Regions from separate parts of the Rhizobium sp. 01N447_2 genome, predicted to be linked through region 1. Evidence: predicted binding sites of a transcription regulator. Region 1 holds the regulator's gene; each other region holds the start of a gene.
What was found. The regulator LexA, encoded in region 1, represses DNA repair genes until DNA is damaged. The targets are predictions, from matches to a motif close to TGTTCNNNNTGTGTTCNG.

Region 1 (7,449 bases):
CCGACAGCGCGCCGACGCAGCCGCACATGACAGCCATCGGATGCGCATCGCGGCGGAAGCCGGTGAAGAAGCGGCTCATCTGCTCGTGCACCATGGTGTGGTGCGTGACGCGGTAATCGAAATCCTTCTTCTGCACGGTGGTCGGCAGTTCGCCGTAAAGCAGCAGGTAGCAGACCTCGAGGAAGTCGCCATGCTCGGCGAGCTGCTCGATCGGATAGCCGCGATGCAACAGGACACCTTCGTCGCCGTCGATGTAGGTGATCTTCGATTCACAGGATGCAGTCGAGGTGAAACCCGGATCGTAGGTGAAGGAAGCCGTGTTCTTGTAGAGGGCACCGATATCGATGACGCTCGGGCCGATCGTGCCGCTTTTGACAGCAAGGTCGACAGACTTGTCACCGATTTTTATTGTAGCGCTTTGATCCGTCATGCTGATCCTCCGAAATGGCGGTGGCGCCATAAAAGCGCCATAGGGGTTAAGCGTCCTCATCGATAGCTATATGATCGCGAGGCTAATGCCAAGTTACCGTGGCGGCATTTTGTGCATTGCGGCATCATCTTTTAGGCAGTGCAGCGATGAGCTATACGCATATCGAAGCCGATGATTCGACTGCTCTTTTGGCTCCTTCACTTTTCCCTCGCTTTTCAATCGATTATTCTTGCCGGATTTGATTGGCGGTTGCATTCTGGCTGCCTGGGCGGGTGATCTTGGGCGGCACATGCAGGAGTTGACGACAGTCGAATTGCGGCCGGAAGCAGGCGCCGGCCTTGCCGACACTGCCGGTTTTTCTCCGCCTGTTGTGGTGACGCGGCCGGCAAGGACGCAGTCGACGAGCCCCTTGCGGTACCGGCTGCCGGCGGCAGCCTCGCAATCGCTGCGTATCGGCATGCGCTTGCTGGGCGAAGAGGCGGACCATGGCCGTCTGCTGCTGGTCTCGCCGGTCTTCCTCGGCGCCGGGGCAGCCTTCTGGTTTCTGGCCGCATCGGACTTTCCGCTCGTTGCATCGCTGCTCTGCCTGTTGGTGCTGACCGTCGCGGTTCTCATCGCCAGCCGCAGCCGGGCGGCGTTGCGGGCAACGCTGCTGGCGCTTGCACTTGTGGCCTGCGGCGTGGTTTCGGCGCAGTTCGAGAGCCGGCGGGCTTCGACCGTGATCCTCGATTCCGCCGTCACGACGACGGTGACCGGCCGTGTCGAGCGGCGCGAAGGCGACGGTCGCGGCCGATGGCGCTATATTCTTGCCGTCACCGGCACGGAGGCGCCGGAGGTGAAGCGGCCGCCGGAACGCATAACCGCGATCGCCCGCGGCGCGGAGGCGCCTTTCGAAATCGGTGATATCATCACCGGCAGGGCGCGGCTGACGCCGCCGGCAGGCCCGGCACTTCCTGAGCTCAACGACTTCTCCTTCGGTGCCTATTTCGATGGCATCGGCGCCAACGGCTTCTTCTACGGGGCGCCGGAGAAGGTCGACTTGCAGGCAGGTCCGCAGGCCGCAAGATCGACGTGGGAAGCACTGCTCGAAGGGCTCTACCGGCTGCGCAGCGGCATTGGCGACCGCATAAGGTCGATCCTACCCGGCGACACCGGCGCTTTCGCCGCTGCTCTCGTGACGGACGAGCGGCGTGCCATCTCGAATGAAACGACGGAGGCGCTGCGCCAGTCCGGCCTGGCTCATATCATCGCCATCTCGGGCCTCAACATGGCGCTGTCGGCCGGCATCTTCTTCGTCGGTTTCCGGATGCTGCTCAGCCTCTTTCCCGGCGTCGCCCAGGCCTATCCGACCAAGAAGATCGCCGCCGCCGGCGCGCTGCTTGCCGTCACGGCCTATTTCCTGATCTCGGGCTTTGCGGTCTCCGCCGAACGCGCCTTCATCATGATGGCCATCATGTTGATTGCGGTCTTCTTCGACCGGCCGTCGATCAGCCTGCGCAACGTCGCGCTCTCCGCGCTTGTCATCATCGCCATTTCACCGTCCGAGGTCTTGGGTCCGAGCTTCCAGATGTCCTTTGCCGCGACGTTGGCGTTGGTATCGGGTTATCAGCTGTGGAAGGACCGGGGCATCCGCGAAAACGCCTTCCTGAAGCTGCCGGTGTTTCGGCCCATCGTTACGGTTGCGGGCTTCTTCGGCGGCGTCTTCCTGACCTCGCTGATCGGTGGGTTTTCCACCGCGCTGTTTTCGATCGAGCATTTTCATCGCTTMACCGCCTACGGCCTGCCGGCAAACCTCGCGACGATGCCGATCATCTCCTTCATCATCATGCCGGCCGGCCTGCTGGCGATGCTGCTCATGCCTTTCGGTCTGGACGTTTTGCCCTGGAAGGTCGTCGGATTCGGCCTCGATCTGGTGATCGCGGTCGCAAAGACCGTGTCCGGCTGGGGGGGCAATATCGACGTCGGCCGCTTGCCCGCCTGGTATTTCGCGGTCGCCGTCGCCGGCTTTCTGCTGTTGACGCTGCTCCGCACCCGGCTGCGCCATATCGGCACATCAATCATCGCGGTCGCAACACTCATCCTGTTGCTTCTGCCAGTTCCCCGGCCGCCGGATCTGGTAATTTCGGAGGATGGTGGTCTCGTCGCGGTCGTCGAGACGGCGGCCATGGCTTCCAACCGCGAAAGACCGCCGGATTTCATCTTCGACCAGTGGCAGAGAGCGCTGGTCCTGCCGACGCATCACCCGCCGAAGATGCTGGAGGGGCCTGCTATCCCGCCGGAGGGAGAAGACCGCCGCGTCAGGCTTTCCCGCGATCAGCAGAACGAAGCAAGGTCGGCGATGCGGGCGGCTGCAACGAGCGCTGACGCAAACCGCTTTTCTTGCGTCAAGAAGGCCTGGTGCACATCAAGGCTTGGCAATGGTCGCGTGGTTGCTGTCATCGACAATGCCGCCTATCTCGGTCCGGCCTGCGATGCGGCCGATATCGTCGTGACGTCGGTGCGCCTGCGCTTCAACAGCTGCCGCTCAGGTGCGACGCTCTTCACCGGTGAGACGCTGCGCAGGACCGGTTCCGTCGAATTACGCTTCGCCGATGCCGGCCTGGACGTCACAGCCGCATTCGATGATCTGTCGCGGCCATGGATGCGCCATCGCGCCTATGACTGGCGCAGCAACAGTTTTGCCGAATCCGGCCCGCCCAGTGTCAGTGATAGCGGCGAATGAGACCGACGAGTTTGCCTTGCACCTTGACGCGGTCCGGCCCGAAGATTCGGGTCTCGTAAGCCGGGTTGGCGGCTTCGAGCGCGATCGAGGCGCCCTTGCGGCGGAAGCGTTTGAGTGTTGCTTCCTCGTCGTCGACGAGAGCCACGACGATGTCACCGGGACTTGCGGTGCTGCCGTTGCGGATGATCACCGTGTCACCGTCGAAGATGCCGGCGTCGATCATCGAATCGCCCTTGACCTCCAGCGCATAATGTTCACCGGAACCGAGCATGTCGGCCGGAACGACTATGTCGTGGGTGTTGTTCTGGATCGCCGAGATCGGAACACCGGCAGCGATTCGGCCCATGACCGGCACGGAGACCGAGTTGCCGTTGTCGGCGACGGGCTTTGCGGCAGCGGGGGCGGCGACCGGCTGGGGCTTACCGAGGCTGCCCTCGATGACGCTCGGCGAAAAGCCGCGCCGGGGCTGGATACTAGGGCTATAGGCCTCCGGAAGCTTGATGACCTCAAGCGCARGGGCGCGGTTCGGTAGGCGGCGAATGAAGCCACGTTCCTCGAGCGCCGTGATCAGCCTGTGAATCCCGGACTTCGAGGCGAGGTCCAGCGCATCCTTCATTTCGTCGAAAGACGGCGGAACGCCGGATTCTTTCATGCGCTCGTGAATGAAAAGGAGAAGCTCCTGTTGTTTGCGCGTGAGCATCGACGTTGTGACCTCGTGATTGAAACAAATCCAGAACAGACACTATATGTTCCATATGTGTTCCGCAAGTAGCTAAATTTCCGTAAAACTTCGCGCCAACTCGTCGAGATTTTTATTTTCATTCGCCGGATTGGGACACAAGTCTTGCATTGAGGGTGGCGCTGTCGCACATCTCTTGCCGTTTTGAGGAGGATTATGATGAACACGCATTCCGGCAAACCGCATCCGCTGGATCATGTCGTGCTGCCCGTCGTCAATATTGATGTGGCGCGCGAAAGGCTCGGCAAGCTCGGCTTCACCGTTGCCGCCGATGCGCGCCATCCCTTCGGAACGGAGAATGCCTGCGTCTTTTTTGCCGACAAGACCTATCTGGAGCCGCTCGGGATTGCGAGCGCCGAGGAGAGCGAGGCTTCGGCGCGGCAAGGCAATGTCTTCACCGCCCGCAACCGTGCCTTCCYCTTCCGCTGCGGCGAGGAAGGGCTTTCGGGGCTGGCTTTCGGCAGTGAGGATGCCAGCCTCGATCATCAGAACTTCGTCGGCGACGGATCGAGCGCTGGCGAAGTGCTGCAGTTCACCCGGCCGATGACGATGCCGGACGGTGCGCAGACGATTGCCGGCTTCAAACTGGCTTTCGCCGGCGACCTGCGCGCGCCTGACCTCTTTCTCTTCACCGTCGAGCGCGTCAATCCGCTACCGGCCGACCGCGGCGCGCTGGAGACGCATGCCAATGGCGTCATCGGCATAACCGAGATAGCGCTTTGCGCACCCGCCGCCGCTGCCTTTGCTGCCTTCGTCGGCCTTGCCGTGGCGCAAGCGGCAGTCGAGAAAACGAGTTTTGGCGTCAATATCGCAGCGTCGAACGCGAAAATCAGCCTGATGACGCCGGAAGGGCTGGAAGCCTATTTTGACATCGCCGTCTCATCCGGCGATCGCGGCCTGCGCGGCAGGGCAATCCTCTTTGCCGTCGCCGATCTTGCCGTGACAGAAGCGCATTTGGCTGCTAACGGGGTGACATACACGCGCAAGAACAATCGCATTGTGGTGAAGCCTGCGCCCGGGCAGGGCGCGCTCTTCGCCTTCGAGGAAACACGATGAGCACTGATACGAATTCCGAAGTCAGGATCGGCGAGGACCAAGGCCAGGTCAGCTTTTCCAATACCGGCCGCCTGTCGCTGATTGCCGGCCCCTGCCAGATGGAGAGCCGCGATCACGCCTTCATGGTTGCCGGCACGCTGAAAGAGCTTTGCGGCAAGCTCGGCATCGGCCTCGTTTACAAGAGCTCCTTCGACAAGGCGAACCGCACCTCGCTCTCGGCTGAACGCGGTATCGGGATCGAAAAGGGCATGGAGGTCTTTGCCGACCTGAAAAAGGAATTCGGCTTTCCTGTCCTGACCGACGTTCATACCGCAGAGCAATGCGCGGAGGTGGCAAGGGTCGTCGACGTCCTGCAGATCCCGGCGTTCCTTTGCCGCCAGACCGACCTTCTCATCGCCGCCGCCAAGACCGGCCGCGTCGTCAATGTCAAGAAGGGCCAGTTTCTCGCTCCCTGGGATATGAAGAACGTCCTGAAGAAGCTCAATGCCAGCGGCAATCCGAACGTGCTGCTGTGTGAGCGCGGCGCCTCCTTCGGCTACAATACGCTGGTCTCCGACATGCGCTCGCTGCCGATCATGGCGGCGATGGGCGCCCCTGTTATCTTCGATGCGACCCATTCTGTGGCGCAGCCGGGCGGGCAGGGCGATTCTTCCGGCGGTCAGCGGGAATTCGTGGAAACGCTGGCGCGCGCAGCGGTGGCTGTCGGTATCGCCGGGGTCTTCATCGAAACCCATCAGGACCCCGACAATGCACCTTCCGACGGCCCCAACATGGTCTATCTCAAGGACATGCCGCGGCTGCTTGAAAAGCTGCTCGCCTTCGATGCGGTCGCCAAGGCTTGACGTTCAACAGCCTGACATGATCGTGCTATAGGCGAGATCCGAACACGGTTCGAAGGCTGGAAATTGCAGCATTGTAATTTGCACGCCTTCGACTAAGACAGTTTTCGAACCGACTTATCACCCACCGAGCAGGAAGAACCCATGACTGCAATCACCGATATCATCGCCCGCGAGATTCTCGATAGCCGTGGCAACCCCACCGTCGAAGTCGATGTCTATCTCGAAGATGGCAGCATGGGCCGCGCGGCCGTTCCCTCGGGCGCCTCGACGGGCGCGCATGAGGCGGTCGAACTGCGCGACGGCGGCAAGCGCTACCTCGGCAAGGGCGTCCAAAAGGCGGTCGACGCCGCCAACACCGAGATCTTCGACGCGATCGGCGGCATTGACGCCGAAAACCAGATCCAGATCGACAACATCATGATCGAGCTGGACGGCACGCCGAACAAGTCGCGCCTCGGCGCCAACGCCATCCTCGGCGTCTCGCTCGCCGTTGCCAAGGCTGCCGCCCAGGCTTCCGGCCTGCCGCTCTACCGTTATGTCGGCGGCGCTTCCGCCAGCCTGCTGCCGGTGCCGATGATGAACATCATCAACGGCGGCGCCCATGCCGACAACCCGATCGATTTCCAGGAGTTCATGATCCTGCCGGTCGGCGCCGATACGATCGCCGAAGCCGTGCGCATGGGTTCGGAAGTCTTCCATACGCTGCGCAAGGAACTTGCCGCACAGGGCCACAACACCAATGTCGGCGACGAAGGCGGTTTCGCACCGGGCCTGAAGAGCGCGCCGGAAGCTCTCGACTTCATCATGAAGTCGGTCGAGAAAGCCGGCTACAAGCCGGGCGAGGACATCTACCTCGGCCTCGATTGCGCCTCGACGGAATTCTTCAAGGACGGCAAATACGTTCTCGAAGGGGAAGGCCGCACGCTGGAACCGGGCGCCATGGCCGAATATCTGGCCGAGCTCGCCGCCAAGTATCCGATCATCTCGATCGAGGACGGCATGGCCGAAGACGATTGGGACGGCTGGAAGACGCTGACCGACCTGGCCGGCAAGAAGACCCAGCTCGTCGGCGACGATCTCTTCGTCACCAACTCCGCCCGTCTTCGCGACGGCATCCGCATGGGTGTTGCCAACTCGATCCTCGTCAAGGTCAACCAGATCGGCTCGCTGACGGAAACGCTCGATGCCGTCAACACGGCGCACAAGGCGGCCTATACTGCCGTCATGTCCCACCGCTCCGGCGAGACCGAAGATTCGACCATCGCCGATCTCGCGGTCGCCACCAACTGCGGCCAGATCAAGACCGGCTCGCTGTCGCGCTCCGACCGTCTTGCCAAGTACAACCAGCTGATCCGCATCGAGGAAGGCCTCGGCCCGCAGGCCCAGTATGCCGGCCGCTCGATCATTCGCGGCTGATCGGATCTGATTTCCAATGGCTTGACCCGCGCCTTCCCGGCGCGGGTTTTTTATTGCGCGGTTTTTAGAGTCAACGAACGGTTAATCTCTGCGCGCTAGATTGAACCAATTGGTAATGCGTTCAAGAGCATGCGTGTATGTGGACAAAGCATCATAAGAAGAGAAAGATCGGCCGCTTCGTCATTCCGGCCATGACGGTCGCCTTCCTCTCCTATTTCGGTTATCATTGCATTCATGGCGATTA
Region 2 (7,449 bases), on a different contig from region 1:
TCAGACAGCACCTGGCTATAGCGCCAGCGGCAAACCGCTCTGGCTGAAGCTTGATGCGCTGCAGCCTTCCGGCAGCTTCAAGCTGCGCGGTGTCGGCCGGCTTTGCCAGTACGAGGTGGAAAATGGCGCGCGCGAGATCTTCTGTGCTTCCGGCGGCAATGCCGGCATTGCAGCGGCTTATGCCGGCCGGGCGCTCGGTGTGCCGGTCACGATCGTCGTGCCGGAGACGACGGCGGCCGATGTTCGCCAGACGATTGCCGCAACGGGCGCCAATGTCCTCGTTCATGGTTCGGTTTTCGATGAGGCCAATGCCCATGCGGTCGAACTCGCCCGAAGCCGCAAGGCAACCTATGTGCACCCCTTCGACCATCCGCTTCTGTGGGATGGCCATGCCACGCTGATCGACGAGGTGGTGGCGAAGGGGGCAAAATTCGATTGCGTCGTCACCAGTGTCGGCGGTGGCGGGTTGCTTGCCGGTATTGTCGAGGGCTTGAAGCGAAACGGGCTTTCCGATGTGCCTGTTATCGCCGTCGAAACGGAAGGGGCGGCTTCGCTGAACGCCAGTCTCAGGGCGAATGAGCGCATCACCCTTCCCGCCATTACTTCGATTGCCAATTCGCTCGGCGCGCGGCAGGTGGCACAGCATGTCTTCGACCTGCCGAAGCATCATCCGATTGAAAGTGTTGTCGTCAGCGACGCCGATGCCGTTGCCGCCTGCCTGAAATTTGCCGATGCGCAGCGCATTCTGGTTGAGCCGGCTTGCGGCGCGGCCCTTGCCGTTGCCGATGTGCATGCCGGACTGCTTCAGCGCTTCGACAATCCGCTTATCGAAGTCTGCGGCGGCATCGGCGTGTCGCTCGAAAAGCTTGCGGCCTGGAAAGAGAAATTTTTCTGATGTGCCGCAATTTAAAGTGTTACAGCGTCCTTTGCGCGTCTGAAAAGACGCGCGGCACTGTAAAGAAAAAGCCGGGCAAAAGCCCGGCTTGATCGGTAACCGATTGAATTGGGCTCAGGCTGCCCAGGGGTGGGAAGCGGCGTTCTTCTTTTCGAAGCTGTCGATCGCCTTGCCCTTTTCGAGCGTCAGGCCGATATCGTCGAGACCGTTCAGCAGGCAGTGGCGCTTGAATTCGTCGAGATCGAACTTGATCAAGCCACCATCAGGGCCGGTGATCTCGAGGTTTTCGAGGTCGACGGTCAGGATGGCGTTGGAGCCGCGCGAGGCGTCGTCCATCAGCTTGTCGAGATCTTCCTGGCTGACCTTGATCGGCAGAATGCCGTTCTTGAAACAGTTGTTGTAGAAGATGTCGGCGAAGCTGGTCGAGATGACGCAGCGGATGCCGAAATCGAGAAGCGCCCAGGGGGCGTGCTCGCGCGAGGAGCCGCAGCCGAAATTGTCGCCGGCAACGAGGATCTTGGCATCGCGATAGGCCGGCTTGTTCAGTACGAAATCCGGGTTTTCTGAGCCGTCCTCATTGTAGCGGGCTTCCGCGAAGAGGCCGGTGCCGAGGCCGGTGCGCTTGATCGTCTTCAGATAATCCTTCGGAATGATCATGTCGGTGTCGACGTTGACGACCGGCAGCGGCGCTGCAACGCCCGTGAGCTTCACGAATTTATCCATGATCCATGCTCCATTTCAGCAAATCTACTTTCTGAATTTGCATCTAGTCCAGTTTTTCGCCGAAATGAAGGAGAATCTTTCGCAGACGGCGGCCACGCGACGTTTCGCGCAGTCCGCCGATTGCGCCTGTCCCTTATTTGGACGGTGCGTTCAGGCCCCAGAGGACGCCGAACGGATCACGAATTTGGCCATAGCGGTCGCCCCAGAACATCAGTTCGACCGGCATGACGACTTCAGCGCCGGCAGCAACCGCGCGATCCCACCAGAAATCGATATCGTCGATCACCAGTTGAATGGCGAAGCCTTCATGGCCTTTGAAGGCATGGCCGTATTCGGGATAGGCATCCGACAGCATGAGGGAGCTGCCGTTGATGTAGAGATGCACATGCATCGTTCGGCCGCTCTCGTCGACCGGCACGAGATAGGCCTCTTCGGCGCCGAAAGCCTTTTTGTAGAATTCCGCAGCTTTCACCGCGCCATCGACCGTCACATAGGGCAGCAGGCCATTCTTGACCGGTGGCATCTTGATCGGGTTGCTCTCTGTCGTCGTATCCATACTTGTCCTCCATTCGTTTTTGAAGCGCCGGCTGAATGCCTGGCTGCTTCAAAGACGTAACATGGAAGCGCGATGCGACAGTGTCGGCCAAATTTTTCAGCGAAAAGATGATCAGAGATCGATGATCGTGCCGCGGCCGTCGTTCCACACCCGCATTTCGCGCTGGCCGTTATTTGCCTTGGCGCGAACCGGAGCGGGCTTCATCTTCATCGAAAGCGCACGTCCGACCATGATCACGGTCAGGATGCCGCCGACGGCGAGCGTCACCGAAAAGGTGAGAAGCAGCATAGCCACGAAAACGGTGGCGCCGGCAAGCATGAGGAAGATGGAGCGAATGTTCTGCATGGTTGGAGACCTTTCTTCGGAAAGGAATGTGGTCCTTCTTCTTCCTCTCTGCAAGGCAAGCATGGCTTTTTGTTGTTCTGCTCGATGTTCTGGGGTGGGCTGCTTGCTTCGGCTTTCAAAGCTTGGCAGTAATTCGCCATGAGCCGAAACCCCACGACCCGCTCCGCCCGCCTGCGCCGTTCGGTGTTGAGTGTGCCTGCCATCAATCCCCGCGCCCTCGAAAAAACCCATGCTGTCGATTGCGATGCGGTGATCTTCGATCTCGAGGATTCGGTGGCGCCGGAAAGAAAGGCGGAAGCGCGGGAAAATCTGAGGAATTTCTTTTCGGCTCGGCCGCTGGAAGGCAAGGAACGGATCATCCGCATCAATGATCTGTCGACCGATTTCGGTCTGGCGGACATGGAACTGGTAATCGCGCTCGATCCCGACGCCGTGCTGCTGCCGAAGGTCGACGAACCGCAGGATGTCATGGCGCTCAGTGACCTTCTCTCCGAGGCCGATGCACCGGAAGATCTGCGCATCTGGGCGATGATCGAGACGCCGCGCGGCATCCTGAATGCGGCTGTTATCGCCGAAGCCGGGCGCACACCGGGCTCGCGGCTCGATTGCCTCGTCGTCGGGCTCAACGACCTGCGCAAGGAAACCGGCGTGCTGCCGCAACCGGGGAGGAGCTATCTCGTGCCGTGGCTGATGCAGGTCGTCCTTGCGGTCAGCGCCTACGGGCTCGATGCGATCGACAGCGTCTTCAACGATTTCAGGGACGAACAGGGTTTTGATGCCGAATGCCGGCAGGGCCGGGCCATGGGCTTTGCCGGCAAGATGCTGATCCATCCGGCGCAGATCGAGCCCGCCAACCGCCATTTCGGCCCGGATCCGGCAGCGATTGCGGAAGCGGAGGCGATCATATCAGCCTTTGCCGATCCTGCCTCCGATGGGCTGAACGTCATCAATGCAGGCGGGCGGATGGTCGAGCGGCTGCATCTTGTCCAGGCGGAAAGTCTGGTCCATAAAGCGCACTTGATCGCAGCCCGCGCTGCAGCACGAAAGACGATGTGATGAAACTCTACCGCTTCCTGACCGGTCCCGACGATGCTTCCTTCTGCCACAAGGTCACTGCCGCCCTCAACAAGGGCTGGGCGCTTGAGGGCTCGCCGACCTATGCCTTCAATGCCGCAACCGGCGCGATGCAGTGCGGCCAGGCCGTCGTCAAGCATGTCGAAGGCAAGGATTACGATCCTGAGATGAAGCTCTCCGAGCAGTGAGGCTCAGCGCATAACCCCGAAAATCGCAATCGATTTTCGGAAAGGATTATGCGTGATTGAAAGTAATGGAGCGTCTAGCGTTCGGCAGCTTCCTCGGCGCTTGCCTCGATCCGCTCCATGTCATCGTCGCTCAGTCCGAAATGGTGGCCGATCTCGTGGATCAGGACGTGGGTGATGATATCGCCGAGCGTCTCGTCGTTCTCGGCCCAGTAATCGAGGATGGGGCGGCGGTAGAGGCGGATGCGGTTCGGCATCTCGCCGGTTTCCAGCGTGAAACGTTCGGAAATGCCCCTGCCCTCGAAAAGGCCGAGCAGATCGAAAGGGGTTTCCAGCGCCATGTCCTCGAAAACGTCGTCATCGGGAAAATCTTCGATCTCGATCGTGAGGTTGGTCGTCAGCTGGCGAAATTCATCCGGCAGATGGCTATAGGCCTCCATGGCCAGCGACTCGAAGGTGCTGATCGTCGGCGCATGGCGGTCCCGCCAATCATCGCTCTGGTCTATGCGGGCCATGAATATTCCTTCCTTTGCGGGCCCATATAGAACCTTTATCGCCGATTTTCGAGTGCGGAATCAAAGGCAGGAATAAATTCATAGAAAATGGCCGTTGACTCTTCATTAGCTCTCTGGAATCTATAAGAACATAACAGGAACAAGACGAATTGGAGAACGCCATGGCGCAGCACGCCCTGGCGCGCGAGCGGCTTTTTGCGCTCCGCGAAACCATCGCCAGACTGGAGGGAAAGCTCGCGCCGGCGCTTGTCGCGGCGGAGCGGGAAGCCCTGGCGGCAGGAGGTAAGACACCCCGGAGACGCATTTTGCCGCCCTTGGCGTTTGGGGTGGAGTTTCTCGACAGCGCGCTGGAAGGCGGGTTGCGGCTCGATGCGATCACCGAATTCCGCTCGGCTCTGTCTCGCGATGCAGGTGCGGCAAGCGGGCTGGCGATGGCTGTTGCCGCGCGGCTGCAGAAACAGGAAGCGGATGCCGGCAGGCTTCTGCCGTTGCTCTGGATTGGCGATGCCGTCGGCACGCTGGAGGCCGGTCGTCCCTATGCACCCGGGCTTCGGGATTTCGGGTTGAGCCCGGAGCGGTTTCTCCATGCCGCGCCGCGCAAGCTGGACGAGGCGCTCTGGCTGGCGGAGGTGGCGGTGGAAAGCGCTGCCTTCTCGGCCGTCATCTTCGAAGTGCGGGGCAATCCCGCCCATTTCGGCCTGACCGAAAGCCGCAGGCTCAGTCTCAGGGCGCATGCTGCCCGCCGTCCGCTCTTCCTTGTCCGCCAGGCGGGAGCAGAGGAGGCAAGCAGTGCGGCCTTCCGCCTGCATGTCGAACCGGCCCCGTCCGGTCTGCGGCCGTTGCCGGATGGATCGAAACTTTCCGGCAGCATCGGCAATCCGATTTTCCGTCTCACACTGGAGAAGAGCCGCAATCCGGCCCCGCTCTCCTTTCTTCTGGAGTGGAACCCCCATGAACGCGAATTTCTCCCTATCGCCGAACCAAACCTCGTTCGTCCTCCAGGCGAACAGTCAGCGCATTCTGGCGCTCAGCTTCCCGCATCTGGCAACGGACCGCATCGCCCGCAAGCGATGGGGGCTCTCCTGGCGTTCGAAAGGGCGTCCTGAGACGCCGCCTATCGTCTGTTCCGGCAAGCTCAACAATGCCATGCGGCTGACGGCACTGGACGAGTTGGCCGAAAGGCTGGGGTTGAGGAAGGAGCTGGGCGTTGCCGAAGCGCGCGCTATGTACCCCATGCTCGAGGTGGCGGAAGAGGATCTGGTGGCCGACCGCCGGTTGCTGGAGGCAATTGCCGACTGGTGCGACCGCTATACGCCGCTGGTGGCGTTCGACGGCAAGGACGGTCTGTTTCTCGACATTAGCGGCTGCGCCCATCTCTTCGGTGGTGAAAAGGCGCTTCTCAAGGATGTGCTGTCGCGGCTTTTCCATATGGGATTCGATGCCCGCGGCGCGGTCTCATCGTCATCAGGCCTTTCCTGGGCCGCGTCCCGCTTCGGGCAAGGTGGCGTGATCGGGGACGAGGAGGCGGAACATGTGCTGATGTCCTTGCCGGTTGCAGCCTTGCGGCTGGAAGGACAAACCGTCGCTGCCCTGAAGAAGCTCGGTCTGAAATATATCGGCGACGTCATCGATGCGCCGCGAGCGCCGCTGACCCGCCGGTTCGGCCCGGAGCTGCTTCTGCGTCTCGACCAGGCGCTGGGACGTGAAGAGGAGCCGGTCTCGCCCCGGCGTCCTGTTGCCAGCCTCTCGGCCGAAAGCCGGCTGATCGAGCCCATCGGCACGGAAGAGCAGATCCTTGCCGTCACCAGGCAGGTCGCCATGTCGCTGCAGCCGTCGCTGGAGGCGCGGGGGGCTGGCGGGCGGGTGTTCGAACTGGTCCTGTTCCGCGTCGACGGCAGGGTCTTTCATATCTCCGTCGGCGCTTCGCAGCCGCTTCGCGAACCAAAGTTCATCGCCGGGCTTTTTTCCGAGCGATTGCAGGCGGTCTATGACGATCTCGATGCCGGCTATGGTTTCGAGATCCTGCGGTTGAATGTGTTGCGGCACGATCCCTTCAACGAGGCGCAGGGTGATTTCGAGGGTGACCGGCAGGGAGAGATCTCGCTTTCGGCCTTCGTCGACCGGGTCTCGGCCCGACTTGGTGCGGATTGCCTGCAAAGCTTTCAGCTTCGCGAGAGCCATGTTCCGGAACGCGCCGTCATCACGGTTCCTGTGATGGAGAGCCTTCCCAGGCGGAAGGCGGAGCAGGACATCCAACTTCCTTTCCGCGAAGAGCGCCCGCTGCGGCTCTTTGCAACGCCGGAGCCCGTCGAGACCATACTTGCCGAAGTGCCCGATGGTCCGCCGCAGATCTTCCGCTGGCGGCGCATGCAGCATCAGGTGGCAAGAAGCGAAGGGCCGGAACGGATTGCCATGGAATGGTGGATCGATGGGAATGACGCCGAGGCGCGTGACTATTTCCGCATCGAGGACGAGACCGGACATCGCTTCTGGATCTATCGTCGCGGCTTCTATGGTCGGGAACTCGATCCGCGCTGGTTCATGCATGGTGTCTTTGCATGAGAACCGCACCCGCATTTTGCGAGATCGGCACGAGGACGAATTTCTCGTTTCTCGAAGGCGCCTCCAGCCCGGAAGAGATGGTCGTGCAGGCCGCTTCGCTGAAGCTCGGCGGCCTCGGCATTGCGGACCGGAATTCGGTTGCCGGCGTGGTGCGGGCACATGCGCAGGCGGAGCAGCTTGAGGAGAGATACAAAAACAGGGATGCGATTTTAGCCGAAGCGAAGAAGAAGGGAAAAACGGAGGTCATTCTCGATCCTATCCGGGTTCAGCCCGGCGCTCGTCTCGTCTTTTGCGATGGAACGCCTGATGTCCTTGCCTATCCGCGCAACCGGCGCGGCTGGGCAAATCTCTGCCGTCTTCTCAGCGCCGGTAATCTGAAAAAAGAGGCGGTCAAGGGGACCTGCATACTGACGGAAGCGGAGCTCGTGGAATGGGGGGACGAGATGATGCTTGCCCTCGTTCCCGATCGCACCCTTGTCGATCATCAGGCGGGTCAGTCGACGCTGGAAGATTATCTGGAACGGTTTCGCAGACGCTTCCGCAAGGCTTTTTTTATGGCGCTGGCGCCAGCCTATGATGGCCGCGACAGGCAGG
Region 3 (7,449 bases), on a different contig from region 1:
CTGCGAACGGCTTGATGCGCTGCGCGCAAACTTCGACGCCTGGGCGGAGACGACGCTCAGCGCCGATTTCCCGAGCTGAATACCAAGAAAACCCTCAGCCGCATCGCCAGGCGAGCGGCGTATAATGGAGCTCGAAATGTCTGATATCGAAGGAAAAGTCATTGCCATCACCGGAGCCAGCAGCGGCATCGGAGAGGCGGCGGCAAAGGTGCTGGCTGCCGCAGGCGCCCATATCGTGATCGGCGCCCGCCGCACCGAGCGGCTGGAGGAACTCGCCGGCGACATCGCGGCAAAGGGCGGGTCGGTGCGCCTGCGACAGCTTGACGTCACCGATCGTTCCCAGGTGGAGGCCTTCGCAGGCTTTGCCAGGTCCGAATTCGGCCGGCTGGACGTCATCATCAACAATGCCGGCGTCATGCCGCTGTCGCCGCTCGAGGCTCTCAAGGTCGAGGAGTGGGACCGGATGGTCGACGTCAACATCAAAGGCGTTCTCTATGGCATCGCGGCGGCGCTTCCGATCATGAAGGCGCAGGGATCAGGGCAGATCATCAACCTGTCTTCGATCGGCGGCCACAGCGTCTCGCCGACGGCGGCCGTCTATTGCGCGACGAAATTCGCGGTGCGGGCGATCTCGGACGGATTGCGGCAGGAGACCGATCGTATCCGGGTGACCGTCATCTCTCCCGGCACGACGACATCGGAACTGGCCGAGACGATCACCGATCCGACCGCGCGGGACGCCATGAAGGCTTTCAGAGCGATCACCATCAGCCCCGAGGCCATCGCCAATTCGATCCTCTACGCCATCAGCCAGCCTGACGACGTCGATGTCAGCGAGATCATCATCCGGCCGACAGCCAGCCCGCATTGATCGGCTGAGACCCTGCCAAAGCAATTCCAGCAAAAGTGTTGAGCGGTTTTGCCAGGCAAAGCGCGAAGCGATTTTGCCGGGAATTGCGGAAAACGAAAAAAGCCTCCGCCGCCTAAAACCCCAGCGACTGCTGGGCGGGCAGCGGCGGGGCGAGGTTGACGCCTTCGAGCTCCAGCATCCGGGCCTTCGATGACGAACCGCCGGGCGCGGAGAAGCCGCCGATCTTGCCGCCGGCCGCAAGCACCCGGTGGCAGGGGATGATCAAAGCGACAGGGTTCTTCGCCATTGCCTGGCCGACGTCGCGGGCGGCTTCCGGCCCGACGCCCAGCTCCTTGGCCAGCGCGCCGTAAGTGGTGGTGCGACCCCAGCCGACACGCCTTGCCGCCGCATAAATATCCCGGAAGAAGGCATCCTGGCCGGCAAGATCGAGTTCGACGCCGGAAAAATCCGTTTCCTCGCCCCGGAAGTAGCGCTTCACGGCGGCGACCGTCTCGAGCACTGCAGGCGTCGGCGCGCCGGGTTCGGCATCCGGCAGGCGGCGCAGCAGCAGCCGTTCGGTCGCTTCCGCTGACTTGGTCGGCAGTTGGAAGCGGGTGATGCCGGCATCGCTCCAGGCGATGCCGCAGAAACCACCCGCGGTTTCGAAGATGAGATAGTGGTGTATGGTCTCAGCCATGACACAGCCTCCGCGTTTTCAATGACCCTCAAAATCGTATGGGACGGCCGCTGTTTCAACCCGTTTCTTGCGCGCGCCGGGCTTCCAGGAAATATTGTGGTGCGCCCCTGCATTGTCGACCGACTATCCACTTCACCCGGTCTTGAGCGACGGTCCGGACAAGTGTGACCCCGAGCATGTCGGGAAATTATGTTCTCTTTTTGTTCTTGCTGTTGCTTCCTTGCAGAGTATCTTCGTCGCGTTTTGAAAACGACGAGGCGGGTCATGACGACCTGAAATTCTATGAACCAGATGCCCCTCGACTTCGGAGACGACAAAAATGGTCGCGGACGGCGAAACGAAAGCTACGTCAACGGACACCGACTTTTCTTTGCGCTCTGCCCTCCTGATGCCATCGAGCAGCAGGCGGCCGCAATCGCCGATGACTATCGTCGAGCCTTCTCCCTTTGCGGCATCCCGCGCCTGACGACATTGCATGTGTCGATCATCTGGGTCGGCGACTATCCGAAGCTGCCGGAGGATGTGGTCTTCGCGGCACGGCAGGCCGGCGCCACGGTCGAGAGTGCGCCGATCGCAATGACCTTTGACCGGATCATGCGATTCCCGCAGGCGCGAGCGCTTGTGCTTTGCGGCGAGGGCGGACGGAAACCGCTCACCCGGGTGCATGTCCAACTGGGCGTCGGCATGCACAATGCCGGATTGCGGCACAATATCAGCCGCGATTTCACGCCACATATGACGCTGCTCTACGACCGCAAAGCCATGCCGCCGACGACCCTCGACACACCCGTTTCATGGACGGCGTCCGAATTCCTGCTCATCCACAGTGTTGTCGGAAAAACCGAACATCGGATTATCGATCGCTGGCCACTGCTCGGTTAAGGCAGGCTGACGCCCTTGGCCGCGGCTTGCGCTTGCCCAGCTTCTGCGCATAAAGCTCGTTCAGGTGTTGCACACGGGAAGCGAAATCAGCATGGACGTTTCAGAGATCATCATCCCCGGCGATACATCGGGAACGGAGTGGCGGCTGCCGGTGCTGCGCTTTAAGGGCGGCGATCCGAAGGCGCCGAAGACCTATATCCAGGCGGCACTGCATGCCGGCGAGCTGCCTGGAACGGTGCTGCTGCATTTCCTTTGCGAAAGGCTGCGGCAGGCAGAAAACCAGGGAGAGATCGCGGGCGACATCACCATCGTGCCGCAGGCCAATCCGATCGGTGCGGCGCAATCGCATTTCGGCGAATTGCAGGGCCGTTTCGACTTGGGTTCGCGCACCAATTTCAACCGGGACTTTCCGCTGATCTCCCTGGCCGATCGCCCGACGCTGATCAAAGACCTCGATGATTACCCGGCTACCGACAGATTGAAGCGGCAGCTGCTGCATTTGGCGCTCGGGGCGGATCTCGTGCTCGACCTGCATTGCGACGATGAATCGCTGCAATATGCCTATATCGACGAGGCCTTCTGGCCGGAGGCGGCCGATCTCGCCGCTTCACTCGACATGGAGGCCGTGCTGCTTTCGGATGGCGAAAGCTCGGCCTTCGAGGAGGCCGTCGGCTTTGCGTGGAAATATGGCGTTCCCGGCGAACGCCTATTCGAGCTGCCCGGCAGACTCTCCGTCACCGTCGAGCTGCGCGGCAAGCGCGACGTCGATCCGGTATTGGCGAAAAAGGACGCCGACGGGCTCTGGCGTTTCCTCGCGGCACGGGGGATCGTCAGTGACGAAAAGCCGGCGGCAACGGCGTTTTCCGGTCCGGCCGTGCCGCTCGACAATGTCGAGATCATCCGCGCTCCGGAAGGCGGAGCCGTGCTTTTTCATCGCAATATCGGCGAGAGGATTGCGGAAGGCGACCTTCTCGCGACGATCATCACCCGGCCAGGACAGCCGGGCGGCAGCATCGAGCTCACCGCACCGCAGGATGGGCTGATCCTGACGCGAACATCCGACCGGCTGGTGCGACGGCGCGGCGACCTGATGAAGATCGCCTGCGACGAACCCAGCAAGGCTTCGCGCAAGGCCGGCACGCTGGAGAATTGAGCCACAGGCCGGCTTTGTCTGCCTCGATGGTCGACGCGCTCGGGGGATAAAACGTCGCACGGCGTTTGCGCCGGCCTTCGTGCATGTTATCTCGCGCCATCACAGGGAGATCGATCGGGCATGGCCATCACCATCTATGGCATCAAGAATTGCGACACGATGAAGAAGGCCCGCAACTGGCTGGAAGAACACGGCGTCGCCTATGAGTTTCATGATTACAAGGCGCTCGGTATCGACCGCACCCATCTCGAAGCCTGGATCGACCAGGCCGGCCTCGACACCGTGCTCAACCGCGCCGGCACCACCTTCCGCAAATTGCCCGATGCGGAGCGCGAGAACCTCACCCGGGAGAAAGCGATCGCGCTGATGCTCGACCAACCGTCGATGATCAAGCGGCCGGTGCTGGAGGCAAAGGGGAAATTGCTGATCGGCTTCAAGCCGGAGATTTACGCCGGTACCTTCGGCGGCTGACAGGCGGCCGAGTGAATTCACGAGGGAAAGAGATGTCCAAGACCACGCGCGCGACACAGGTTCTTTCGCAGGCGGGCATCGCCTTCACGGTCTATACCTATGACTACGACCCCAATGCCGAGCGCGTCGGGCTGCAGGCGGCAGAAGCGCTGGGCGAAGCGCCGCATCGCGTGCTGAAGACGCTGATGGCGGAGGTGGACGGCAAACCGGTCTGCGTCGTCGTGCCGTCGGATCGCGAGGTCAGCATGAAGAAGCTCGCCAGCGCCTTTCACGGCAAATCGGCCAACATGATGAAGCCTGCCGATGCCGAACGGCTGACGGGCTATCATGTCGGCGGCATCAGCCCTTTCGGCCAGAAGAAGACCGTGCCGACGGCGATCGAGGAGGCCGCGCTTGGCGAACCGCTCGTCTATATCAATGGCGGGCAGCGCGGGCTGCAGGTGCGGCTCGATCCGAAGGATGCGTTGAAGGCGCTGAAGGCTGTCGCCGCGCCGCTGATTGCCTAATCAGAGCATGATGCCGAAAAGTCTGAGCGGTTTTTCCGACGACATCATGCTCTCACTCTTCAATTGAGAACAGGATTCAGAGAAAGCGGTCGAGCAGGCCGGCGATCGCCTTCGCCTCGTTTTCGGCAAGCTTGCAGCCGATATGAGTGTCGATCGATTTGGCATAGACGATCCACATGCGCTCGCGAAGCTTTCGGCCGGCATCTGACAGCACCACCCAGCGGCCACGTCCATCCTCGGCGAAGACCTCGCGCCGGACCAGGCCCTCCCGTTCCAGCCGGTCGAGCAGGCGGGAAAGATTATACTGCGCCAGCAACGTCCGCTCCTCGATCTCGTAGGGGCGCAGCTTGCCGTCTTGCGAGCGCGCCAATTCCCACAGCACGTCATACCAGGCAAGCGGCGGCATGCCGGCCATTTTCAGGTCGGCTTCGATGGCGCCGAGCAACCGCTCTCGGGCGCGCATGATGCTCGTCCAGGCAGAGGTGACCGCTTCGCTCGGATTCGACGGTTTTTCAGACATAAATGCAGTTACATCTATCTTGAATTTCGCCGCAAGCGCTATTAGATGCACCTACATCTATCATCCTTGCCAAGGAGACCCCCATGAGCAAGCTTACCCTCGTCAGCCATCATCTCTGCCCCTATGTGCAGCGCGCCGCGATCGCGCTGCTCGAAAAGGGCGTGCCCTTCGAGCGCATCAACATCGATCTTGCCGACAAGCCCGACTGGTTCCTGCAGATCTCGCCGCTCGGCAAGGTGCCGCTGCTGCGGATCGAGGAGGAAGACGGCAGCCAGGCCGTGCTGTTCGAAAGCAGCGTCATCTGCGAATATCTGGAGGAAACGCAGCCGGGCGTCGCGCTGCATCCGAAAGACGCGCTGACGCGTGCCCGCCATCGCGGCTGGATGGAATTCGGCTCATCCGTGCTTTCCGATCTCTGGGGTTACGAGACGGCGCAGGATGCCGCGCAACTCGAGGCCAAGCGCAAGTCGCTTATCTCCAAGTTCGCGACTGTCGAGAACGTGCTAACGGATGGGCCGTATTTCGCCGGCAACGACTTCAGCCTCGTCGACGCTGTCTTTGCACCGGTCTTTCGGTATTTCGATCTCTTCGACACGCTCGGCGACAGCGACATCTTCGAAGGGCTTGAGCGAGTGACGCGCTGGCGCAAGGCTCTCTCCGAGCGGGCAAGCGTCAAGGCCGCCGTTGGCGAAGACTACCCGCAGCGGCTGATGGAATTCCTCGAAAAACATAACTCGATCCTGCTCAGGCTGCCTGCCGCCGCTTAAAGCCCGCCCACCCAGCCGGCCGGACATCTAATCCGGCCGCTTCAATTCGGCAGTGGAGCGCTTCATTTTCGCCGCAAACGGGTCTAAGTCTTCCAGCCTCCCACCGTCGATGACAGAAGGCAGGTTGAACCATGACTTTCATGCCCCAGAGCCAGAACACCGTTGATCCCGTCAAGCTGGAAAAGCTTGCGGAAGTTGCCGTCAAGGTCGGGCTGCAGCTGCAGAAGGGTCAAGATCTGGTGATCACGTCGCCTGTCGTGGCGCTGCCGCTCGTTCGCCTAATCACCAAGCACGCTTATAAAGCCGGCGCCGGGCTGGTGAGCGCCTTCTATTCCGACGAGGAAACGACGCTGGCGCGCTATCAATATGGCAGCGACGAGAGCTTCGACCGCGCCTCCGGCTGGCTCTACGAGGGCATGGCCAAGGCCTATGCCAATGGGGCGGCCCGTCTTGCGATCGCCGGCGACAATCCGATGCTGCTGTCCGAGCAGGATGCCGGCAAGGTCGGCCGCGCCAATCGCGCCAACTCCACCGCCTATAAGCCGGCGCTGGAGAAGATCTCGAATTTCGACATCAACTGGAACATCGTCTCCTATCCCAACCCGTCCTGGGCCAAGGTGGTCTTCCCCGACGATCCGGAACCGATCGCCATCGCCAAGCTCGCCAAGGCGATCTTTGCCGCCTCGCGCGTCGATGTCAGCGATCCCGTCGCCGCCTGGGCCGAGCACAATGCCAATCTTGCCAAGCGCTCCGCCTGGTTAAACGACGAGCGCTTCGCCTCGCTGCATTTCCAGGGACCGGGCACCGACCTGACGATCGGCCTCGCCGACGGGCATGAATGGCATGGCGGCGCGTCCACCGCCAAGAACGGCATCACCTGCAATCCGAATATTCCGACCGAGGAAGTGTTCACCACGCCGCATGCGATGCGCGTCGAAGGCCATGTTTCGAGCACCAAGCCGCTTTCGCACCAGGGCACGCTGATCGACAATATCCAGGTGCGCTTCGAAGGCGGGCGCATCGTCGAGGCCAAGGCCTCGCGCGGCGAAGAGGTCTTGAACAAGGTGCTCGATACCGATGAGGGCGCGCGCCGGCTCGGCGAGGTGGCGCTCGTGCCGCATTCCTCGCCGATCTCGGCCAGCGGCATCCTGTTCTACAACACGCTGTTCGACGAAAACGCCTCCTGCCACATCGCGCTCGGCCAGTGCTATTCCAAATGTTTCCTCGATGGCGCGACACTGAGCCAGGAGCAGATCAAGGCGCAGGGCGGCAATTCCAGCCTGATCCATATCGACTGGATGATCGGCTCTGACAAGGTCGATATCGACGGCATCAAGCCGGATGGCTCGCGGGTTCCGGTGATGCGGCAGGGCGAATGGGCCTGAGCAGCATCCTCGTGCGCTGACTGAGCCAACTGCCGAAAAGCACCATGGCCATTGCTGGAAGCGGCGCGGCGGCCAGCCCCGTTCTTCGAGACCCCCGCGGGGCGCCTCCAGGATGAGGCTGGCGCGTGCGCGTGCCTCAGGTGATCCTTCGAGGCGATGTGGATCACGCCTCAGAACAAAATCGCGCAGCCCGGCAGCATGCTCTGTTGAACGCAAAC
Region 4 (7,449 bases), on a different contig from region 1:
AAAATGGCACAGGCCGTTTATTTGCCAACGACCCGGTGGAAAGTTGTTTCGCGGTTCGATATCGATCTTCCTGTCCCTGGAGATGCGGAAACTTTCCTTCGACCGACCCGGCTTTAACCGCCGGGTCTCTTTCGATCGCGCCGTACGACACGCCACCGAACTGAAGCAGGGCTCGTCGCGAGTTGAGACGATCATGCTACCCGAGGGGCTTCGTCTGGAGCTGGAGGAGCAGATCGACTTCGTTTCCGGAAATCCGTCGCATCGCGCAACCCAGGACAAAGGGTCGCGATTTTTAAAGGGCGGCTTCAACCGACCGTGGAACATTCCGCGTCGTTCTATGAGCTCGAAGACCTGTTCCCGACCTTCGGGGTCTAGGAGTCCCTTATCGGCCAGCCATTTGGTCAGGTCGCTTCACACCATCACGCGGATAGGCCCAAGGCGAATTTCTCTGCTTACCCGAGCTCCTCGGCAAGGCCGATGAGAAGACCCTCGGGTCCGCGGATGTAGCAAAGCTTGTAGGCGTCCTCATATCGGACGACATCGCCGACAAGCTGGGCGCCGTGCGCGCGCAGTCTCTCAACGGTCTCCTCGACGTCATCGACTGTAAACATGGCTCGCAGATAACCAAGCGCATTCACCGGAGCGTTCCGATGATCCGCAACGATTTCAGGTCTGAGGAAGCGTGAAAGCTCCAGCCGGCTGTGCCCGTCCGGCGTGCGCATCATGGCGATCTCCACGTGCTGATCGCCCAGACCAGTAACACGACCGGCCCATTCGCCCTCGATCGTCGCGCGGCCTTCGAGTTCGAGGCCCAGCTCTTGGAAAAAGCCTATCGCCACGCCAAGGTCTTCAACGACAATCCCGATGTTGTCCATCCGCTTGAGCGCCATTCCGCCTCCTCCGATTTTCGGTCCGATCCTTCGAGGACGTGGTTGAACCATCGATCCCGACATCGCTATCGAAATCTTTAAGAAAAATTTCGGATGGCGTCACCCTCATCAGCTTTCGGGCTTTTATTGCTGGTGTTTGCCGAATATCGTCGGCGCTGCGCCAGGTGGCTTGACCGTTTGGCGTCCAAAAATGCATTGATTGACGGGGGGCAGATGTCTATTTCCAATGACCAAGAGCGCGAGGGGCAGGCGAAGTACCCTGTGCTACAGCCAGGGTCTGACATAGACGCTGTGCAGGCGGGACATATTGCTGCAGCGTTTCTTGCGGCGATCGTCGAGTCTTCCGACGACGCCATTGTCAGCAAGACTCTCAACGGCATCATCACAACCTGGAATAAAGGCGCCGAGCGCCTTTTCGGCTATGCGGCGGACGAGGCTGTCGGCAAGCCGATCACGATCGTCATTCCACCCGATCGCCTCGACGAGGAACCGGCCATTCTCGCCCGCATCCAGGCCGGCGAGCGCGTCGATCACTTCGAGACCATACGACGACGCAAGGACGGTAGCCTGATTGATATCTCCCTCACCATCTCGCCTATTCGGGATGGCAACGGAATGATCATCGGTGCATCGAAGATTGCCCGCGACATCTCGGAGCGCAAGCGAGCCGCCGAGCACCAGGAACTTTTGCTTCGAGAAATGCATCACCGGGTGAAAAACCTGTTCGCTATCACTGGCAGCATCATCACCCTTGCAGCAAGGACGGCAAAGACGACTGCCGAGCTGGCGGCCGGGATGCAGGACAGATTGGTCGCTCTGTCCCTGGCGCATGAGATGACATTGCCAAGCCCGAACGGTGAGGCGACCGGCGCACCGCAGACCACCCTGTTCCGGCTTCTGTCCAATATCCTCGCTCCGTATGAGCGCGACGGTGCCAATCGTTGGCAGCTGACCGGAGATGACATCGACGTTAGCGGCAACAAGATCACAGATTTAGCGCTGCTGTTCCATGAGTTTGCAACCAATGCCGCGAAATATGGCGCTCTGTCTGTGGAAGAGGGGAAGCTGGATATCGCAGTGACGAAGAACGGCAACATCGTGGAAATCGTCTGGCTCGAAAGCAACGGTCCGCGGCACGAGCCGCCGGAGACACATTCGATCGGTTTTGGAAGCCGGCTCGAGCAGATCGTCGGAAAGGGCCTCGGGGTCGATATCTCGCGCGAGTGGATGCCGAACGGACTCGCGATCCGACTGTCCGTCCCAATCGGCGCTATCAGCGATTAAGGCAGCGAGCCAGCCGCGCCTTAACCGGCCGGACCGAGTTGCAGGACGTTGGCGCCAATCGACGCGTCGGTCGCCCGTTCCAGGCGGTCTGATAGGGTTCTCACGTGGATCTCCATCGAACCGCGCCCGACCTCTAACGCCAACAGGTGACCGCCGACCGCTGCAAACGAAGAGTTACCTGCGGCTGCATGCAGATGCGGCAGCGGCTTTCCATCCTTCCAGGCAAGCGAGCCCGTCAAATTGGTCACTTCAAGGTTCTCGTAGCTCTTCGGTTTGAATTCGCCGGCTTCGAAATCGAAGAAGCCGAAGGTGATATGACCTGCGAATCCGAAACCAGAAAGCATCGCCGAAGGTATATCTTCGTCGACCATCAGCGCTCCGAGGCAGGCAAGCACATCGTCTCCCTGCCTTAAGACCATCAGGAATCCGTCAGGTGTTGGGATGTAGCGTTGCTGCTCCGTCACGGAACACGACCGATCAATGATGGGCGCTGTGCGCGGCGTTCCGCTTTCGCGTCGCTGCCGCCTTCTTTGCCGAAGCCGACCGGTCTGCGGCCGATCGCGACGCTGCCGCCTTGCCACCTTTCTCGCCGCCTTTGTGGGCTGCGGGATGACCGGTATGCTTGCCCTGTCCGGAACCGCCGGCCTTCTTGCCGCCGCCATCATCCTTGTTGACGGTTGCCCAGGCTCGGCGCTCGGCTTCGTTCTCGGACAGGCCACGGTCTTCGTAGCTTTCGGCGATGTGGTCTGCCTTGCGTTCCTGTTTGTCAGTGTACTTGGACTTGTCACCGCGGGGCATGTCATTTCCTCCGTCGTTGATAATCAGGACGAACGGTAAGACAGAAAGTTTGTTCCGGGTCCGGTGACGCTACGGGAACAATGGGACGAAACGGGCGTTCGCAGACAGTCATTTCGCATCCAATTCGCAAAATTAGTAGGTGTCACAATGAGCGACAAAACCTTCCTGAACGATCCCCGCAAGCTTTATCCCGCACCGCCTTTTCCAGACCAGCCGCAACAGGCGCCTGGCCTCGCGCGCAAGATGGATCCCACGCCGGATCACGGCGAGGAGAGTTATCGCGGGTCGGGAAAGCTCACCGGCCGCAAGGCACTCGTCACCGGCGGCGATTCCGGCATTGGCCGTGCTGCAGCCATCGCTTTCGCTCGCGAGGGCGCCGACGTCGCCATCGCCTATCTTCCGGAAGAAGAGGCGGATGCAAAAGAAGTGATGAGCCTTATCGAAGCGGAGGGACGCAAGGCCGTCGCGCTCCCAGGCGACATCAAGGACGAAGCATGGTGCCGCGAGCTAGTCGAGAAAGCTCTCTCCGGCCTCGGCGGTCTCGATATCCTCGTGATCAATGCTGGCCGCCAGCAGTACCGCGAGAAGATCGAGGAGTTGTCGACGGAGGACTTCGACAAGACGATGAAGACCAATCTCTATGCGCTTCATTGGATCGCACAGGCCGCCGTGCCCCATATGCCGGCCGGATCTGCTGTGATCACCACAGCCTCAATTCAGGCTTATCAGCCGTCGCCGCTCCTCCTCGACTACGCCACGACCAAGGCCGGTATCGTTGCTTATACGAAGGCCCTCGCCAAGCAGCTGATCGAGCGCGGCATTCGCGCCAATGTCGTCGCGCCGGGACCCGTCTGGACGGTTCTCCAGCCGAGTGGCGGCCAGCCGGACGAGAAAGTGAAGAACTTCGGCAAGGACAGCGACTTCGGCCGACCCGGTCAGCCGGTCGAGCTGGCTCCCGTGTTCGTCCTGCTTGCGTCGCCAGAAGCAAGCTTCATTAACGGCGAGGTATATGGTGTCACCGGCGGCAAGGGCGTCGCCTGAGCGGATCGACCTCACAGGATGTCGGCCGCAATCTGCCGCAGGAAACCCACACGTGTTTACCGACGCAATCCGGGAGGCGAACACCGCTTTTAATAGCGGCTTGTCGACACTTATTGCAGTTTCTCCTTGATCGCCTGGCCCAGGATCGTCAGCTGCAACCTATGACGTGAACGCGGGATGTCTAAACTGCTTGTTGTTTTCTCCAGCCTATTCGACATTACAAATCGAAACCGAGCTGTGGTTGTTCCTCGTCATCCGCGCTTGGGTCATTGGTGAGAGACGACAGAGTGACGCCGAGAAGCCGGACCGGCAGCTTGAACGGGTAGACCGTGGTCAGCAACGCATCTGCGGATTCCAGGACATCTGAGACGTCAGAACATGGCTGGGCGCTTGTCCGACTGCGGGTCGCCCGGGTGAAATCCGAATATTTCACCTTGAGAGTAACCGTCTTGCCGCTGATACCGTTGGCCGCACAGTGCCTCCAGACCTTTTCCGCAAGCGGCGTCAACTCGGTCCTTGCCCGCTCGAGGTCGTCGATGTCCTGAACGAAGGTGTCTTCGGCGCCGACGGATTTCCGGATCCGGTCGGGGCGGACCTGCCGTAGGTCGACACCGCGGGCTATACCGTAAAAATAAGGACCGGATTTTCCGAAATGCTCGGTCAGGAACTGCAGTGACTTCGATTTCAGGTCGGCCCCTGTCTCGATCCCATGTTTCTTCATCCGTTCGGCAGTCGCCGGTCCGACACCGTGGAATTTCTTCACAGGCAGCGCCTCGACAAAGCCGGGGCCGTTCCTCGGTGTGATTACTGCTTGGCCGTTCGGCTTGTTTAGATCGCTCGCCATCTTGGCAAGGAACTTGTTGTAGGAAATACCGGCCGAGGCGTTAAGCCCGGTCGCCTCCTTGATCTTCGCTCTGATCTCCAGGGCAATCTCGGTGGCGATCTCCATACCTTTCAGGTTCTCTGTGACGTCGAGATAGGCTTCGTCGAGTGACAGCGGCTCGATCAGCGGCGTGTATTGCGCAAAAATTTCCCGGATCTGCTGCGATACTGCCTTGTAGATGTCGAATCGCGGCGGCACGAAGATCAGGTCCGGGCATTTGCGGGCCGCCGTGATCGACGGCATGGCAGAATGGACACCGAATTTGCGGGCCTCATAGCTGGCGGCCGCGACGACCCCGCGCGCGGCGGATCCGCCAACGGCGAGTGGTTTGCCACGAAGCTCGGGGTTGTCGCGCTGCTCCACCGACGCGTAAAAAGCGTCCATGTCGACATGGATGATTTTTCGGATCGGTGTCTGGATCATGACGTTCATGGCAAAGTGTCAAGGGTGGCTATCGGGAACAAAAAAAGAACATATCAGCTTCCATCAACGAATCCAATCTCGTCCGCTTCGTTTCGCTTGCGGGACGAGATCACGGTGCAGGAGGAAAACCGCGGCCGCTGATTCGTTTCGCGGGGCTGTATCTGCTAGGCGCGTCACACCCTTTTGCCACGACAGTCGGTAACGAACTGATTAGCCCGCGCTTGGGCGCAGCTTCGATCGCGGCACATGATCGTGGGGACGGAGATAGGGTCGCGGAGCGACCTTTGAGGTAGGGCCCCATCTTCTCGTTCTTGCACAGTACAGCGCACACGAAAGAGCCGCAGGTTCAATCCTGCGGCTCGGTGATTTGTTGAACCCTTACCAAGTTTGGCGACCGTACCAGTCATCGATGTCCTTGGTGGCGCGATCCTTCTCGTAGCCGTAACGCTCCTGGATTTTGCCTTCGAGCTGATCGCGCTTGCCGGCAATCACGTCGAGATCATCGTCAGTGAGTTTGCCCCACTGCTCCTTGACCTTGCCCTTTACCTGTTTCCAGTTGCCTTCTACGCGGTTCCAATCCATGTCTGCTCCTCCGATATTGGTGGTGCGGAATAAACGTTGTTGCACGGCCGTCTGTTCCGCAAAACCACGCGAAGCAGTCTGGTTTCCACCGCGATCAGGACGCGGATCTTCGGATATCTTGAGGAATACCTACGGGCGTGCGCCAAGGCCAGGACAAAGATGAAACCGACTGCTCGCCCCATCCGCTTCACCGCAAGTCCCGCTACCCGTTTTGTTGCAGGCGGAGCATCCCCTATGACGAGCTCAAAGTGATCGTCCTTGGCGTCATCTATGGCTTGTCCTCTCGTTGAAGCGTGACCAACTTCCAGTTCTGACCGTTTCGCCGGCGAGCCTGACGTCGGTCTCTTGCGTTTATGAATGGCAACTGCAAAATGCCGCGACCAAAGGAGAGAGGTCATATATGCCCAGCGGCAAGGTGAAATGGTTCAGTGCAGCCAAGGGATTCGGTTTCATCTCGCCTGATGACGGCACCGCCGATGTTTTCCTGCATATTTCAAAGGTTGAGGAAGCCAGTCTTCCTACATTGGAAAGCGGTACCGCGCTTCAGTACTCTATTGGCTCGCGCAACGGAAAGATCTTTGCCGAAGGTCTATCGATCGTTTCCAAGCCAAAGGCGCGTCGGCCGGAGCTTGGATACGATGGAGTGAGTTCAAACTTCGAGACGGAATTTGAGAAGGAATGGGGCCTTCGACGGCAATAGCGATTTTGACCGAGCCCATGGGCGCCTGATAGCCGCTCCAACGTTCATCCAACAGCCGGCTCGCATCGCTTAACCTTTAGTCGACCAATTCCAGTTGTTCGAGCGGCGCCGATAATTTATCGGTGATCGTGCTCCGGAGAGTTCCGTTCCCAGCTGAGTATCCAAATGCACACCGACCCTCGATTTAAGATCACTTATACGCTTACTGCATGGGACTATGCTGCAATGGCCCGGGCGCTCACACGCCGTCCCTGGCAACGCAGCATAGTTACAGTGGTCCTTTGGCTCTTTTCCGTCTGGTGCCTTCTGGTTTTTTACACGGATCTATACAATCCGGTGATGATGGTCAGCGTTGTGGTCGAAAGCGGTTCCTGGCTCTGGGTTTTCGGATGTATCGGCTTGGTCGGGCTGTTGTCGCTAGCCACCCATTGGCTAGCCTGGGGGGCATCGTTTCTATATTACCGGCAAATTGCATCAGCCAACGCAACCATTACCATGACCTTGAGCGACGATGCCGTGCGAGTGACGTCCAGCGTTGCGGATTCGACAGTGCCCTGGACGACTGTAAAGCGCGTCATTCGGGAGAAAAGCTACCTGATGCTGCCGATCTCCAAGCGGGAAGCCTTCATCTTGCCAAGGCGCGGCTTCGAGACCGAAGAAAGCTTCAACGACGCCTGGCGGTACGCGAGCAAGCAGATATCAGCGGGACTGGCATAGCTGTAGCGAATGCTGCGAATGCAGGCAATGTTCGGCGGTTCATGGATATCTCCTCGTTTGAACCGATGAGCAAACTGCGATGGCGACTCGACGTTCCGATGTGGTCGAGCGGTGCGATCTGCGCAGGTTAT

Region 2: the regulator LexA is predicted to act here: its motif matches at 4,418-4,435, upstream of AC1ECN_RS07820 (ImuA family protein).
Region 3: the regulator LexA is predicted to act here: its motif matches at 1,738-1,755, upstream of AC1ECN_RS01360 (2'-5' RNA ligase family protein).
Region 4: the regulator LexA is predicted to act here: its motif matches at 5,353-5,370, upstream of dinB (DNA polymerase IV).

The regions. Positions count from the first base shown of each region.
Region 1 is NZ_JBFTQY010000107.1:1,582-9,030, reverse strand. It holds gene gltA (citrate synthase) at 1-430, opposite strand, end outside; gene AC1ECN_RS35945 (ComEC/Rec2 family competence protein) at 720-3,152, shown strand; gene lexA (transcriptional repressor LexA) at 3,133-3,852, opposite strand; gene AC1ECN_RS35935 (VOC family protein) at 4,051-4,947, shown strand; gene kdsA (3-deoxy-8-phosphooctulonate synthase) at 4,944-5,789, shown strand; gene eno (phosphopyruvate hydratase) at 5,931-7,205, shown strand; gene AC1ECN_RS35920 (FtsB family cell division protein) at 7,343-7,449, shown strand, end outside.
Region 2 is NZ_JBFTQY010000009.1:142,516-149,964, reverse strand. It holds gene AC1ECN_RS07855 (pyridoxal-phosphate dependent enzyme) at 1-895, shown strand, start outside; gene leuD (3-isopropylmalate dehydratase small subunit) at 1,010-1,618, opposite strand; gene AC1ECN_RS07845 (VOC family protein) at 1,752-2,174, opposite strand; gene AC1ECN_RS07840 (hypothetical protein) at 2,286-2,519, opposite strand; gene AC1ECN_RS07835 (HpcH/HpaI aldolase/citrate lyase family protein) at 2,658-3,575, shown strand; gene AC1ECN_RS07830 (DUF1737 domain-containing protein) at 3,575-3,781, shown strand; gene AC1ECN_RS07825 (metallopeptidase family protein) at 3,856-4,293, opposite strand; gene AC1ECN_RS07820 (ImuA family protein) at 4,455-5,399, shown strand; gene AC1ECN_RS07815 (Y-family DNA polymerase) at 5,311-6,855, shown strand; gene AC1ECN_RS07810 (error-prone DNA polymerase) at 6,852-7,449, shown strand, end outside.
Region 3 is NZ_JBFTQY010000002.1:3,430-10,878, reverse strand. It holds gene AC1ECN_RS01375 (oxidoreductase) at 1-79, shown strand, start outside; gene AC1ECN_RS01370 (SDR family oxidoreductase) at 137-871, shown strand; gene AC1ECN_RS01365 (methylated-DNA--[protein]-cysteine S-methyltransferase) at 984-1,547, opposite strand; gene AC1ECN_RS01360 (2'-5' RNA ligase family protein) at 1,830-2,429, shown strand; gene AC1ECN_RS01355 (succinylglutamate desuccinylase/aspartoacylase family protein) at 2,521-3,582, shown strand; gene AC1ECN_RS01350 (ArsC family reductase) at 3,703-4,053, shown strand; gene ybaK (Cys-tRNA(Pro) deacylase) at 4,086-4,559, shown strand; gene AC1ECN_RS01340 (MarR family winged helix-turn-helix transcriptional regulator) at 4,636-5,079, opposite strand; gene AC1ECN_RS01335 (glutathione S-transferase family protein) at 5,163-5,846, shown strand; gene AC1ECN_RS01330 (aminopeptidase) at 5,978-7,231, shown strand.
Region 4 is NZ_JBFTQY010000050.1:191-7,639, reverse strand. It holds gene AC1ECN_RS26595 (VOC family protein) at 453-890, opposite strand; gene AC1ECN_RS26590 (PAS domain S-box protein) at 1,104-2,174, shown strand; gene AC1ECN_RS26585 (PPC domain-containing DNA-binding protein) at 2,195-2,638, opposite strand; gene AC1ECN_RS26580 (plasmid stabilization protein) at 2,652-2,972, opposite strand; gene AC1ECN_RS26575 (SDR family oxidoreductase) at 3,120-4,013, shown strand; gene dinB (DNA polymerase IV) at 4,231-5,328, opposite strand; gene AC1ECN_RS26565 (CsbD family protein) at 5,698-5,901, opposite strand; gene AC1ECN_RS26560 (cold-shock protein) at 6,302-6,601, shown strand; gene AC1ECN_RS26555 (YcxB family protein) at 6,767-7,318, shown strand.